Thiosocius teredinicola: one gene and its partners. The protein of the gene in region 4 interacts with the protein of the main gene of each other region in a pairwise test. Links are inferred from orthologs where the notes say so. Each region holds a gene or a part of one and is shown on either strand. Other genes may lie near its edges. The genes, in order: nusG, yhbY, hfq and rho.

Region 1 (3,302 bases), 4.0 Mb from region 4 along the record:
TCAAGGCGCTCGAAGGCGACAGCTCGGACATCGGCACCCCGTCGATCGACAAGCTGGTCGAGGCGCTGGACACCTACATCCCGACGCCGGAGCGTGCGGTTGATGGCGCATTCATCATGCCGATCGAAGACGTGTTCTCGATCTCCGGTCGCGGCACCGTGGTCACCGGTCGTATCGAGCGTGGCGTGATCAATGTCGGTGACGAAGTTGAGATCGTCGGTATCAAGGACACCACCAAGACCACGTGTACGGGTGTTGAGATGTTCCGCAAGCTGCTCGACCGCGGAGAGGCTGGTGACAACGTCGGCGTTCTGCTGCGTGGCACCAAGCGTGACGACGTCGAGCGTGGTCAGGTTCTGGCGAAGCCGGGCTCGATCACCCCGCACACCCACTTCGAAGCCGAAGTGTATGTCCTGAGCAAGGACGAAGGTGGTCGTCATACGCCGTTCTTCAATGGCTATCGTCCGCAGTTCTACTTCCGTACGACGGACGTGACGGGTGCGTGCGAACTGCCTGAGGGCGTCGAGATGGTGATGCCGGGCGACAACGTAAAGATGACGGTGAAGCTGATTGCGCCGATCGCGATGGACGAAGGTCTGCGATTTGCAATCCGCGAAGGCGGCCGTACGGTCGGCGCCGGTGTCGTTGCCAAGATTATCGAGTAATCACGACGCCCTAACGGGATCGACGGGCCGTCCCTGAATGGGGCGGCTCGTTTGTGTTTTAAAGCCAACGGCTTTTCGGCTGCCTGGGAATCAGTTCCCGAGCGTAACTGAACAAGGTGTTGGGTAAAGTTATTAGGCCAATAGCTCAATTGGTAGAGCAGCGGTCTCCAAAACCGCAGGTTGGGGGTTCGAGTCCCTCTTGGCCTGCCATTTTCGGCTGGTAATGAACGCTAAAACGGAAGACGCAGGATCGGGTTTCGATACCATCAAGCTGTTGGTAGTAGTGGTCCTGCTCGTCGCAGGTGTCTACGGCTTTTATGCCTTGGCTGACCAGGCTCTGTGGATTCGCCTGATCGGCCTGCTGGCCGTGGTCGGTGTGGCAATCGGTGTCGCGTTGCAGACGGCGGTTGGTCGCAGCATCTGGCAGTTCGCCGTAGATTCCCGTTCGGAGGTGCGCAAGGTTGTCTGGCCGAGTCGCCAGGAAACGTTGCAGACGTTGCTGATCATCACGATTGCTGTGCTTGTTACGGCGCTGTTCCTGTGGGCGGTGGATGCGCTGTTGTTTGCCATCGTGCGTTATTTGACCGGTCAGGGGGACTGATATGGCGAAACGCTGGTATGTGGTACATGCCTATTCCGGTTTCGAGGGGCACGTAAAGCGTTCTTTGCAGGAGCGTATCGAGCGTGCCGGCATGCAGGACTTGTTTGGCGAGATCCTGGTGCCGACCGAAGAGGTCGTCGAGATGCGTGCCGGTTCCCAGCGTCGCAGTGAGCGCAAGTTCTTCCCTGGTTACGTTCTGGTTCAAATGGAGATGACCGACGACACCTGGCACCTGGTGAAGGATGTGCCCAAGGTTATGGGGTTCATCGGAGGTACCGGCGACCGCCCGGCGCCGATCACCGACAAGGAAGCGGACGCTATCCTGCAGCGCATGCAGGAGGGTGTCGACAAGCCCAAGCCGAAAGTATTGTTCGAGCCGGGCGAGGTGGTACGCGTCATCGATGGTCCGTTCAACGACTTCAATGGCGTCGTTGAAGAAGTCGATTACGAAAAGAGCCGCCTGAAGGTCTCGGTCCTGATATTCGGGCGTTCGACGCCGGTCGACCTGGAGTTTGGCCAAGTCGAAAAGGGTTGACCGCGATCGTCATGCCGGCGGCGTGACGCAGGGTGGACAACGCCTGGGCAGGAGGCCTGGGTCGGAGGTGGAAAGGCCTTCACAATCGCGCCATGGACGGATTCCCGGCACAGGCTGGGGCGATACGAATTCTTGCGAACAGGGCTTGTCTCTGTGAGCACAACACAACTCGGGGAGCCCAGGTAATCAGTCCTCGGCGTTTGCACCCGAAGCGAGGTAAATGTGGCAAAGAAAATCCAGGCTTATATCAAGCTGCAGGTAAAGGCCCAAGAGGCCAACCCGAGTCCGCCTGTCGGTCCGGCATTGGGTCAGCACGGTGTCAACATCATGGAGTTCTGCAAAGCGTTCAACGCGCAGACCCAGAACACCGAAAAAGGCCTGCCTGTCCCGGTCGTGATCACGGTCTACAATGATCGTTCGTTCACGTTCATCATGAAGACGCCGCCTGCGGCGATCCTGCTTAAGAAGGCAGCAGGTATTCAAAGTGGTAGCGGGCGTCCGAATACCGAGAAAGTCGGTACCGTGAGCCGCGCGCAGCTCGAAGAAATCGCCAAGACCAAAGAACCCGACCTGACGGCAGCCGATCTGGATGCGGCTGTGCGCACGATCGCCGGTTCCGCACGCAGCATGGGCCTGAATGTCGAGGGGGTTGAGTAATGGCTAAGTTGTCAAAGCGCCAAAAGGCCATTCGCGAGAAGGTCGACCCGGCCAAGCTGTATGCCGTTGAAGACGCCTTCGCGTTGTTGAAAGAAGTCTCGTCGGTCAAGTTCAGCGAGTCGGTAGATGTTGCCGTCAATCTCGGCGTCGACCCGCGTAAATCCGATCAGGTTGTTCGCGGTTCGACCGTGCTGCCGAACGGCACCGGTAAGACCGTGCGCGTAGCGGTTTTTGCCCAGGGGCCTGCGGCCGAAGCGGCTGCCGAAGCTGGTGCGGACAAGGTCGGCATGGAAGATCTGGCCGACGAAGTGAAGGGCGGCAATCTGGATTTCGACGTGGTGATCGCTGCGCCTGACGCGATGCGCGTTGTTGGTCAACTGGGCCAGATCCTTGGTCCGCGTGGCTTGATGCCCAACCCGAAGGTCGGCACGGTAACGCCGGATGTTGCGCAGGCGGTCAAAAACGCCAAGTCGGGCCAGGCCCGCTTCCGTACCGACAAGGCCGGTATCGTGCACGCGTCGATCGGCAAAGTGGACTTCGACCCTGCCGCGTTGCGTCAGAACCTCGAAGCGCTGCTCAATGACCTGAAGAAGCTCAAGCCGAGCACGGCCAAGGGTGTGTACATGCAGCGCATCACGGTCTCGTCGACGATGGGGCCGGGCATCGCGCTGGACCAAAGCAGTCTGACGCTGCTCTGATGTTGATTTCGCGGTGCGGGTCTATTGGCTCGTCATCGCATTGAATTGGGGGCACCGGTTATGCGCAAGCGTAACCGGCTGTCGTCAAAGACCGCAGGTGCCGTGTTGTATCCGGCTTAATCAAATGCCTGCGCAGATGGCGCTCC
Region 2 (3,493 bases), 3.0 Mb from region 4 along the record:
CAGCACGCCGCTCGGGATCTTGCCGCCGAGTTTCTGGAACTTGGACGGATCTTTGAGGAAGTCGACCAGCTCTTTGACCTCTTCCTTCGCCTCTTCACAGCCGGCGACATCCGAGAAAGTCACTTTGACCTGGTCTTCGGTGAGCATGCGCGCCTTGCTCTTGCCGAACGACATGGCGCCACGTCCTGCGCCCCCGCCCTGCATCTGGCGCATGAAGAAGATCCACAGACCAATCAGGATGAACAGCGGGAACCAGTTGATCAAGATATTCCACAGGATCGACGGCTTTTCCGGCGGCTCGGCGCGGATCTCTACGTTCGCATTGAGCAATTGATCGACCAGCTTGTCGTCGGCAGGCGCATCCGTAGAGAAGCGGCTACCGGACGTCATCACGCCGTCGATGCGACCATCTTTATAGATGGTGACACTGGCGACGTTCTTGCGTTCGACCTGCTCAATGAACTTTGAATAGGTGAGTTCGGGCGAAGAGGGTTTCTGCGCCGTGAAGCTGTTGAAAACCGTCATCAGCACGACGGCGATGATGACCCACAGTACGATATTTTTGGCCATGTCGTTCACGGCAGTTCCCCATGCCTAAAGGCGTTGCCGTTCGGCAATGACACCGAACATGCTGATCGTTGGCGCCCAACGGGACCCCAGTTTCTCATAGCGTTTTCGTAACCTACTACGAATGATAGTTCCCGGCTACCAGATAAACCTCGCGGCTTTTGGGCCGCGAAGCCTTGGGTTTGCGCGTCACGGCGCGACCGAAATCCGCCTTCACCTGGCGCATCCAGTCGTCGAACCCCTCGCCGTGGAACACTTTACAGACGAAGCCGCCGCCGGGACGCAGCCGCTGTTCGCAAAAATCCAGTGCCAGTTCGCACAGATGCATGGCGCGCGGCTGATCCACCGCAGCCACCCCGCTTACATTGGGGGCCATATCCGAAATCACAAGATCGACCGGCTGTCCGTCCAGGGCGGCGTCGAGCTTGACCAGGGCTTCATCCTCGCGGAAATCCCCCTGGATCACCGTCACGCCGGGCAGTTCATCCATCGGCAGGATGTCGAAGGCGATTACCTTTCCCTTTGGCCCAACCAGATCGTGCGCCACCTGCGACCAGCCACCCGGTGCGGCACCCAGGTCGACGATCACCTGACCGGGCTTGATCATCCGGTCTTTTTCCTGAAGTTCCAATAGCTTGTAAGCAGCACGCGAGCGGTAGCCTTCACGCTTGGAGCGTTTGACGTACTCATCATTGACATGCCGCTGCATCCAGCGGTGACTGCTTTTCGATCGTGCCATGAAGGTTTTAGGCCAATCGGCCGGAAAACGAATCCGGATTATGCCATCCCCTGCCTTCGGCATGATTCAGAATCCGCAATCGACGTACCCCAGTTGCTGCATTTCGCTTATAGTTGGCGGCCTTTTTTGCGAATCCTTGCGATGAAATTATCCGAATCTCAAAAACGCCACCTGCGCGGCCTTGGACACCACCTGAAACCCGTCGTCTGGGTCGGCCAACACGGCCTTAAAGACAGCGTCATTGCCGAGATCGAGCAGGCCTTGGATTCGCATGAGTTGATCAAAGTGAAGATCGCCGCCGACCGCGAAACGCGCGTCGCCATTGGCGAAGACATCTGTGAAAAGACCCATGCCGAGCCGATTCACAGTATCGGTCAGATGCTCATCCTGTTTCGGCGTAACGCTGAAAAGCCGAAGGTGGCGTTGCCGTCGTCCTGATTCGGCACTACTCGTAGCGGACTTCGAGAATCTCGAATTCGTGGGTGCCGCCCGGCGCCTCGAGCGCGACTTCGTCGCCCTCGCTCTTGCCGATCAGGGCACGCGCCACGGGTGAGGTCACCGAGATCTTGTTGTGCTTTAGATCGGCCTCGTCGACGCCCACGATCTGGTAGGTCTTTTCTTTGTCGGTGTTCAAATCGAGCAGCACCACGGTAGCGCCGAAGATCACCTTGCCGCCGGCATTAACCTGGGTCACGTCGATAATCTGAGCGTGCGACAACTTGGCCTCGATGTCCTTGATACGACCTTCGATAAAGCCCTGCTGCTCACGCGCTGCGTGATACTCCGCGTTTTCCTTCAGGTCGCCATGCGCGCGCGCCTCGGATATCGCCGCAATCACGGCCGGACGCTTGACGCTCTTCAGTTCGTTCAGCTCGGCGCGCAAGCGCTCGGCACCATGCAGGGTCATCGGATGTTTTTCCATTCGTCGTCTCCTCCGTCGGTCGCGATCAACCGTGAAGTTCGCGCAGGCTGTTCACATTCAATTGATCCGGCTGCTGCAATGCAAGTACCGCGGCCTCGGCGCCCGAAATCGTGGTCGTATAGCTGACCTTGTGCTGCAACGCCGTGCGGCGGATCGATGCGGAGTCGATGATCGCCTGCTTGCCTTCCGTCGTATTGATGATCAGATCGAACTCGTCGTTCTTGATCATGTCGACGATATGCGGCCGGCCTTCCTTCACCTTGTTGACCACGGCGCACTCAATGCCCGCCTCGCTGATCGAGCGGCAGGTACCGCGCGTAGCCGAGATCTGGAAACCAAGATCGGCCAGCTTGCGCGCCACGCTGACGGCACGCGCCCGATCGGCCTCGCGTACCGATAGCAGCGCCCGGCCGCTGCGCGGCAACAACACGCTGCCGCCTTCGTTGGCCTTGGCATAGGCCTCGCCAAAGGTGCGGCCGACGCCCATGACCTCGCCGGTCGATTTCATTTCCGGGCCCAACAGGGTGTCGACACCGGGGAATTTGACGAACGGAAACACTGCCTCTTTTACGTAGTAGTGCTTGGGAATAATCTCGCCATCGATGCCCTGCTCCTTGAGCGACTTGCCCGCCATGCAGCGCGCTGCGATCTTGGCCAGCGGGCGGCTGGTCGCTTTCGACACGAACGGCACGGTACGCGAGGCGCGCGGGTTCACTTCGAGCAGGTAGATGTCGTCGCCCTTGATCGCGAACTGCGTATTCATCAGGCCGACGACCTTGAGCGCATGCGCCAGCTTGCGGATCTGTTCGCGCATGCGATCTTGCACCGAGTTGCTCAGCGTATACGGCGGCAGCGAGCACGCCGAGTCGCCGGAGTGCACGCCGGCCTGTTCGATGTGTTCCATGATGCCGCCGATCAGCACGTCTTCGCCGTCGCAGATCGCATCGATATCGACTTCGATCGCATCGTCGAGGAAACGGTCGAGCAACACCGGCGATTCATTGGAGACCTTAACGGCCTCACGCATGTAGCGGCGCAGATCGTCTTCATCGTGCACGATCTCCATCGCGCGGCCACCCAACACGTAAGAGGGACGCACAACCAGCGGATAACCGATCTCTGCTGCCAACTGCACCGCCTGCTCCGCCTCGGTCGCTGTGCGGTTCGGCGGCTGCTTAAGGCCTTCGCGCTCAACCAGCTTCTGGAAGCGCTCCCGGTCTTCGGCCAGGTCGATCGAATCCGGCGAGGTGCCGATGATCGGCGCA
Region 3 (3,496 bases), 3.1 Mb from region 4 along the record:
CGGTGCTGGAATTTGTTCACCTGGTCGACATTCACGACGTCGACGGTGTCGATGAACGGTAGCTTGAAGTGCGGACCGGGAGCCGTCACCACATGGTAGGCGCCGAAGCGTGTCACCACGCCGCGTTCTGCGGGCTCGACGATATAAAACGAATCCATTGCCAGGACCACGATCACCGCGAGAACAACGATGATGCCGACGCCGGCGAAACTGCCGCCGCCAGACGAACCGCCGCTGTCGCCCTCGTCACCGCCTCCGCCGCCACGACGTTTGCCGCCGAACAGCCCTCCCATCTTGTCCTGCAGTTTGCGGACAACTTCGTCGAGATCCGGAGGTCCCTGGTCACCACCCTTGTTATTCCAAGGGTCGCGATTGCCCCCACCCGGTTCATTCCAGGCCATGCATTACTCCCGTGCGCTGGTTCAATTCGATGTCATTAGGCGATTTATCGCGGCGATTCTACCAACAGTGCAGGGCGAAAGCCCATTACCCTGTTTGGTCAAACGCCGGCGGCTGGTCGCGCCACTGCGCTGCGAGGACGGATTCACGCTTCCTCAAGCGCTCGAAGTCCTGACGCCTGAGCTCCACTTCGAGTTCCCAACCCCCGTCACTGGCGTGGTTTTCACTGACGATGGCGCCCTGTTCGAACAGTAAGGCGCGCAGTCTACCGTCAGCCGGGCCCAATGAAACCCTCGTATTGATAATGTCGCTGCGGAACCAGTCGGCCAGCGCCCCCAACAGCAGCTCCACCCCCTGACCGGCCGCCGCAGACAGCCAGACGCGCTGCGGCCTGCCATCGGCATCCCGGTCAACCCGGGGCTCGGTGCCCGGTAACAGGTCGATCTTGTTGTACACCTCGATGCGCGGCACTTCGTCGGCGCCGATCTGCGCCAGGACATCCTCGACTTCGGCGATCTGTTCCGCCCGCTGCGCGCTGCTCGCGTCGACCACGTGCAGCAGCAGATCGGCCTCCACGGTCTCCTGCAGGGTGGATTTGAACGCAGCGACCAGCTCGTGCGGCAGGCGCGACACGAAGCCGACCGTATCCGCCAAAATGAGTGGCGCGCCGTCTTCGAGTTCGACCCGGCGGAGCGTCGGGTCGAGCGTGGCAAACAATTGATCGCGGGCGTACACCCCGGCCTCGGTCACCCGGTTGAACAGGGTCGACTTGCCGGCGTTGGTGTAGCCGACCAGGGAAACCGTCGGTACCTCGTTGCGGCGCCGCGAGCGACGCCCCTGCTCGCGCTGGCTGTCGACCCGTGCCAGGCGCTTGCCGATCTGGTCGATTCGTTGATTGAGCAGGCGGCGGTCGGTTTCGAGCTGGGTCTCACCCGGTCCGCGCAGGCCGATACCACCTTTTTGACGTTCCAAGTGGGTCCAGCCACGCACCAAGCGGGTCGACAGGTGGCGCAGTTGCGCCAATTCAACCTGCAGCTTGCCCTCGTGAGAGCGGGCGCGCTGGGCGAAAATATCGAGAATCAGGCCGGTGCGATCGAGCACACGGCACTCGAAGACCTTTTCGAGATTGCGTTCCTGGCTGGGTGACAAGGTGTTGTCGAAGATCACCAACTCGGCGCCCAGTGCCAACACCTGCTGGTGTATCTCTTCGGCCTTGCCGCTGCCGACATACAGCTTCGGATCGGGCACCTTGCGCTGACCCGAGATCAGGGCGAGCGGCTGCGCGCCCGCCGAGCTCGCCAACTCGGTGAACTCCTGCAGTTCTTCGGGTCGTGGGGCACCGTGCAGACCGACGTGCACGAGTACGGCTTTTTCGCCGCTTTGCGGACGTTCAAACACGACTGACGGTCACGTAGTTTTCAGCCACGCAGAACTCGTCGGCCCCGAGCCGGGGCTCGAGGTCGGACGCAGCAGTTCGGGCGAAAAATCTAAGTCAGGCGTTACCGGGTTCGGCCTCACCGTCACTATCACCATGCGCGTGCTGGATGCGCACATTGCGCGCCGGCACGACTGTCGAAATAGCGTGCTTGTATACCATCTGGCTGACACTGTTCTTTAACAGGACAACGAACTGATCGAACGATTCGATGGTTCCCTGCAACTTGATTCCATTCACAAGAAAAATAGATACCGGAACGCGCTCTTTGCGCAACGCGTTTAGAAACGGATCCTGAAGGCTTTGTCCCTTTGACATGGAGAGGGCTCCCTAGATTTATTTTGTTTAGGTTTAATTTGTCTTTACGCCAAACAACTCAGTGCGTAGATACGGTGCAGCGCTTCAGTCCAACTTGGCCAGCGCCACTGCACCAATCGATCCCTGTGTGTGCGATGCATGAAAACTATAGCACAGCGATTTACTCCGATAATTGGATTTATTAGCCGTCTCTTGGCTTTAGACCCGCTTCACAACATCACTTATGAAGTCAGCTCGGCGTAGCTTTCCCGCTTGAATTACTGATGATTGTCATTGCCTGTTTCAATACATCGCCAGCCTCGTCCAACCAATGACAATCTTTCTCACTACGCAACCAGGTCATTTGCCGCTTGGCCAGTTGGCGGGTCGCCGCCTGGCCTTTTTCGACCATTTCCTCGCGACTAAATTCCCCACGCAACCATGCCCACACCTGACGGTAACCGACCGAGCGCATCGACGGCATATCCGGATCGAGGTCACCCCGCCCCACCAGCCGCTCGACTTCATCGACAAACCCCTGCTCGAGCATGCGCACGAAGCGGTCGTTGATGCGCCGGTGCAGCTCGGCTCGCGACGCCGGACAACGCACCAGCTTGATCGCCTGGAACGGCATCCCCTCGCCCGGACCACCCTGCAACTCGCTCAACGGCTTGCCGGTCGCCTCGAACACCTCGAGCGCACGCAGGGTTCGTTGCGGGTCGTTGCGGTGGATGCGCTGCGCAGCGACGGGGTCGACCGACGCCAGGCGGGCATGCAGCGCCGCCAGGCCGTCTGACTTCAGCTCGCGCTCGAGGCGTTCGCGAATCGACGCATCGGCCGACGGCAGTTCGGACAGGCCATACTGCAGCGCGCGAAAGTACAACATGGTGCCACCGACCAACAAGGGGATTCGGCCACGTTGTGAGATTGCCGCCATCTCGGCCAGCGCATCCTGCCGAAAGCGGGCTGCCGAATAGGCCTCTGCCGGGTCGCAGATATCGATCAGGCTGTGCGGCGCCGCGGCCAGCTCTTGCGCTGACGGCTTGGCGGTACCGATATCCATGCCGCGATACACCATGGCCGAATCGACGCTGATCAACTCCACCGGCAGGTGCTCGCGCAGCGCGATCGCCAGGTCCGTCTTGCCCGACGCGGTAGGCCCCATCAGTAGAATGGCGGGCGGCAATGCGTTGGTCGCCGGCAAGGTGTTCAACGTCCGCGCAAGAACAGCTTGTCGAGCGACTGCATGTCCATCTGCGCCCAGGTCGGGCGACCGTGATTACATTGACCGCTGCGCTCGGTACTTTCTATATCGCGCAGCAGTGCGTTCATCTCCTCGATGCTCAGTCGGCGATTGGCACGCAC
Region 4 (3,424 bases):
TCCATGATGGCCTCGGAAAAGGGGAAACTGTCGAATCGGGTCTTGCTCAGGTGTTTTTCGCTCATGGCCGGGAAGCATACCTGAAATCCCGTCAGGACAAGCGCTAAGGGCTTGAATTAAGCGGACTGATCGGCTCAAATGCCGGTATCCGCGCAAAGAGGTTGTGGTCCGGCAACGCCGGGCATGGGCTTCTCCCACGCGACAGGGAGCCCTTCGGGCGACCTATATTGTGTATTCCGACTTATTTGGAGAACGTCAGTGAGTGACAAGATCGTTCATGTAACGGACGACAATTTTGAAAGCGAAGTGCTGCAATCGTCAGAACCGGTGCTGGTGGACTACTGGGCAGAATGGTGCGGCCCCTGCAAGATGATCGCCCCGGTCCTTGACGAGATTGCCGGCGAATACGACGGACGCGTCAAAATCGCCAAATTGAACATCGACGACAATCCGAACACGCCGCCGCGCTACGGCATTCGCGGCATTCCCACGTTGATGCTGTTCAAGGACGGCGAGGTCGAAGCGACCAAGGTCGGCGCCGTGTCGAAGTCGCAACTTACCGCTTTCATCGACAGCAACCTGTAAACCAGCGAACAGGCGGCGCCCCGGCGCCGCTGTTTTTACCCTTTACGCGCACGCAGAGCGTGCTAAACTTCCGGCTGGCTCCCCCTGAGCCGCACTTCCTATTTTTACTTTTCAGCAGATGCCGGCGCTTTCGCGCCTTTCCCCCGGACAACTCCGACAGAACTAGCGTGTTCCCCAAGGCTGGACATGAACTTAACCGAACTTAAAAAAATGCCCGTGCCAGAGCTCAATGAGCTGGCGCAATCCATGAACATCGAGGGCGTCGCGCGCTCCCGCAAACAGGACCTGATCTTCGCCATCCTCAAGGCACACGCCAAGAAGGGGGAGGACATCTACGGAGACGGCGTTCTGGAGATTCTTTCCGACGGCTTCGGCTTCCTGCGTTCCGAAGATTCTTCGTATCTTGCCGGCCCCGACGATATCTACGTGTCACCGAGCCAGATCCGGCGCTTCAGCCTGCGGACCGGCGATACGATTTCCGGAAAGATTCGTCCGCCGAAAGACAATGAACGCTATTTCGCGATGCTCAAAGTTGACGAGATCAACTTCGACAAGCCGGAAAACGCGAAACACAAGATTCTGTTCGAAAACTTCACGCCGTTGTTCGCCAACCAGCGCTTCCATCTCGAGATGGGCAACGGCAGCACTGAAGACATCACCGCACGCACCATCGAACTGTGTGCGCCGATCGGCAAAGGCCAACGTGGCCTGATCGTATCGCCGCCGAAAGCCGGTAAGACGATGCTGATGCAGAACATCGCGCAATCCATCGCGATGAACCACCCGGAGTGCTACCTGATCGTTCTGCTGATCGACGAGCGCCCGGAAGAGGTCACCGAGATGAAGCGTTCGGTACGTGCCGAAGTCATCTCCTCGACCTTCGACGAACCGGCGGCGCGTCACGTGCAGGTTGCCGAGATGGTCATCGAAAAGGCCAAGCGCCTGGTCGAACACAAAAAGGACGTGGTGATCCTGCTCGACTCAATCACGCGTCTGGCACGCGCCTACAACACCGTGATTCCGTCGTCGGGCAAAGTGCTGACCGGTGGTGTCGACGCCAACGCCCTGCAGAAACCCAAGCGGTTCTTCGGTGCTGCGCGTAACGTCGAAGAAGGCGGTTCGCTGACGATCATTGCCACGGCACTGGTCGAAACCGGTTCGCGCATGGACGACGTGATCTACGAAGAGTTCAAAGGTACCGGCAACATGGAGGTCCATCTCGACCGCCGCATCGCCGAAAAGCGCATCTTCCCTGCGATCAATATCAATCGCTCCGGCACGCGCCGCGAAGAGTTGCTGATGCCGGAGAATGAGCTGCAGAAGATGTGGATTCTGCGCAAGATTCTCCATCCGATGGACGAGCTGGCCGCCATGGAGTTTCTGTACGACAAGCTCAAGGCGACCAAGACCAACCAGGAATTCTTCGACGCGATGAAATCCAAGGCGTGACCCACGCCTGGTCGTCCTCGGTGCGTTCCACGGGCACCGCCTGGCGGCCGACTACCCTGCTTGTCCATTCGCTGGCTCGCGCATTCCGTCAACCGGCCGAGCGCGTGTCCGGCGTGCCTGCCTCCCGGCGTTCGGTGTGATTCGTAGCGCGATGATTCTTGCGGCCGGCCGCGGCGAACGCATGCGGCCGCTGACCGACCACACCCCCAAGCCCTTGCTGCAGGTCGCGGGCAAGCCGCTGATCGCCTGGCACCTGGAACGGCTTGCCCAAAGCGGAATCACCGATATCGTCGTCAACCACGCGCATCTCGGCGCAATGATCGAAACGGCCCTTGGTAACGGCGAAAAGTGGGGCGTCCGTATCCGGTATTCGGCCGAAGGTGAGGGTAAGGCCCTGGAAACCGGCGGTGGCATATTCAAAGCGTTGCCGCTGCTCGGTGGCGAACCGTTCATCGTGGTCAATGGTGATATCTGGAGCGACATCGATTTTGCCGCGCTGCATCTGCCGGCCGGTGACCTGGCGCACCTGGTGTTGGTCGACAATCCGCCACATCACCCGCAAGGGGATTTCTTTCTGCACGAGTGCCGTGTCGCGGTCGACGGCGAACCACGCCTGACCTTCAGCGGTGTCGGCCTGTATCACCCTGAACTGTTTGCTGCCTGCAGGCCCGGTGCACTCCCGCTGGCGCCGTTGCTCAGGGAGGCTATGGCCGCTGACAAAGTGAGCGGTCTTCACCACCGCGGGCGGTGGACGGATGTCGGCACGCCTGAACGACTGGCAGCGCTCGACGAGCAATTGCGCAACTGATCGACACTACGGATTTCCGGGTGAGTCACCTTTGGGTGTGCGTTGCCGAGCGACTCGGGTGCACCGCGTTTGCCGCCTTCCAATCCCGATCAGCCGGAATCGACGGAAAGACCGATCCCGGCGTGCAAGCCGCGGACAAGGGTATATCATCGGGTTAAAGCCGCCCGGTTCCGCCCGGGCCGACGGATAGGGGGTCATGGGACAGGAAATCACCGACAGTCGATTCGACGCCTCGGCATTCACCGAGTTTCGGCGGCGCCTGGATGCCGAAACCGCGCTGTTGGCGAACTGGATTGCCGACGAGCGTCTGGCCGATGACGAGCGCTATTTCGGTTTCGAGATCGAAGGCTGGTTGGTCGACGAATCCGCGCAGCCGGCTGCGCGTAACCAGGAGTTTCTCGCCGCCGTCGACGATCCGATGGTGGTGCCGGAGCTGGCGTGTTTCAACTTCGAGATTAATTCGGCGCCATTGTTGCTGGCCCCGGGGGCGCTCGACGCCATGCACAATGCCCTGCGTTCACGCTGGCAGCAGTGTGAGCGCAAGGCCGCCGAGCTCGATCTTCGCCCGTTGATGGTCGGCAT

Evidence for each region.
Region 1: the proteins of rho (region 4) and nusG interact in binary tests that used the Escherichia coli proteins (3 or more experiments, as listed by UniProt). The link is inferred for Thiosocius teredinicola from one-to-one orthologs.
Region 2: the proteins of rho (region 4) and yhbY interact in binary tests that used the Escherichia coli proteins (3 or more experiments, as listed by UniProt). The link is inferred for Thiosocius teredinicola from one-to-one orthologs.
Region 3: the proteins of rho (region 4) and hfq interact in binary tests that used the Escherichia coli proteins (3 or more experiments, as listed by UniProt). The link is inferred for Thiosocius teredinicola from one-to-one orthologs.

Annotation. Positions count from the first base shown.
Region 1 is NZ_CP019936.1:4,351,557-4,354,858, reverse strand. Bases 255-3,034 are described here. They hold nusG (transcription termination/antitermination protein NusG), read left to right. Parts: upstream 255-1,267; coding sequence 1,268-1,801; downstream 1,802-3,034. Other genes in these bases: rplA (50S ribosomal protein L1), read left to right, coding at 2,458-3,034; rplK (50S ribosomal protein L11), read left to right, coding at 2,024-2,458; secE (preprotein translocase subunit SecE), read left to right, coding at 889-1,266; tuf (elongation factor Tu), read left to right, coding at 255-665. Also shown: more of tuf, read left to right, coding at 1-254; more of rplA, read left to right, coding at 3,035-3,156. UniProt on the Escherichia coli protein: Part of the processive rRNA transcription and antitermination complex (rrnTAC). The complex forms an RNA-chaperone ring around the RNA exit tunnel of RNA polymerase (RNAP).
Region 2 is NZ_CP019936.1:3,286,404-3,289,896, forward strand. Bases 125-3,095 are described here. They hold yhbY (ribosome assembly RNA-binding protein YhbY), read left to right. Parts: upstream 125-1,447; coding sequence 1,448-1,744; downstream 1,745-3,095. Other genes in these bases: ftsH (ATP-dependent zinc metalloprotease FtsH), read right to left, coding at 125-570; rlmE (23S rRNA (uridine(2552)-2'-O)-methyltransferase RlmE), read right to left, coding at 686-1,306; greA (transcription elongation factor GreA), read right to left, coding at 1,752-2,228; carB (carbamoyl-phosphate synthase large subunit), read right to left, coding at 2,254-3,095. Outside these bases: more of ftsH, read right to left, coding at 1-124; more of carB, read right to left, coding at 3,096-3,493.
Region 3 is NZ_CP019936.1:3,409,020-3,412,515, forward strand. Bases 523-3,496 are described here. They hold hfq (RNA chaperone Hfq), read right to left. Parts: upstream 2,153-3,496; coding sequence 1,892-2,152; downstream 523-1,891. Other genes in these bases: hflX (ribosome rescue GTPase HflX), read right to left, coding at 523-1,797; miaA (tRNA (adenosine(37)-N6)-dimethylallyltransferase MiaA), read right to left, coding at 2,382-3,296; mutL (DNA mismatch repair endonuclease MutL), read right to left, coding at 3,341-3,496. In the rest of the region: FtsH protease activity modulator HflK, read right to left, coding at 1-401; more of hflX, read right to left, coding at 487-522. UniProt on the Escherichia coli protein: RNA chaperone that binds small regulatory RNA (sRNAs) and mRNAs to facilitate mRNA translational regulation in response to envelope stress, environmental stress and changes in metabolite concentrations.
Region 4 is NZ_CP019936.1:333,974-337,397, forward strand. What follows is about bases 1-2,902. They hold rho (transcription termination factor Rho), read left to right. Parts: upstream 1-771; coding sequence 772-2,034; downstream 2,035-2,902. Other genes in these bases: rhlB (ATP-dependent RNA helicase RhlB), read right to left, coding at 1-65; trxA (thioredoxin TrxA), read left to right, coding at 259-585; murU (N-acetylmuramate alpha-1-phosphate uridylyltransferase MurU), read left to right, coding at 2,186-2,842. Outside these bases: B1781_RS01580 (glutamate--cysteine ligase), read left to right, coding at 3,039-3,424. UniProt on the Escherichia coli protein: Facilitates transcription termination by a mechanism that involves Rho binding to the nascent RNA, activation of Rho's RNA-dependent ATPase activity, and release of the mRNA from the DNA template.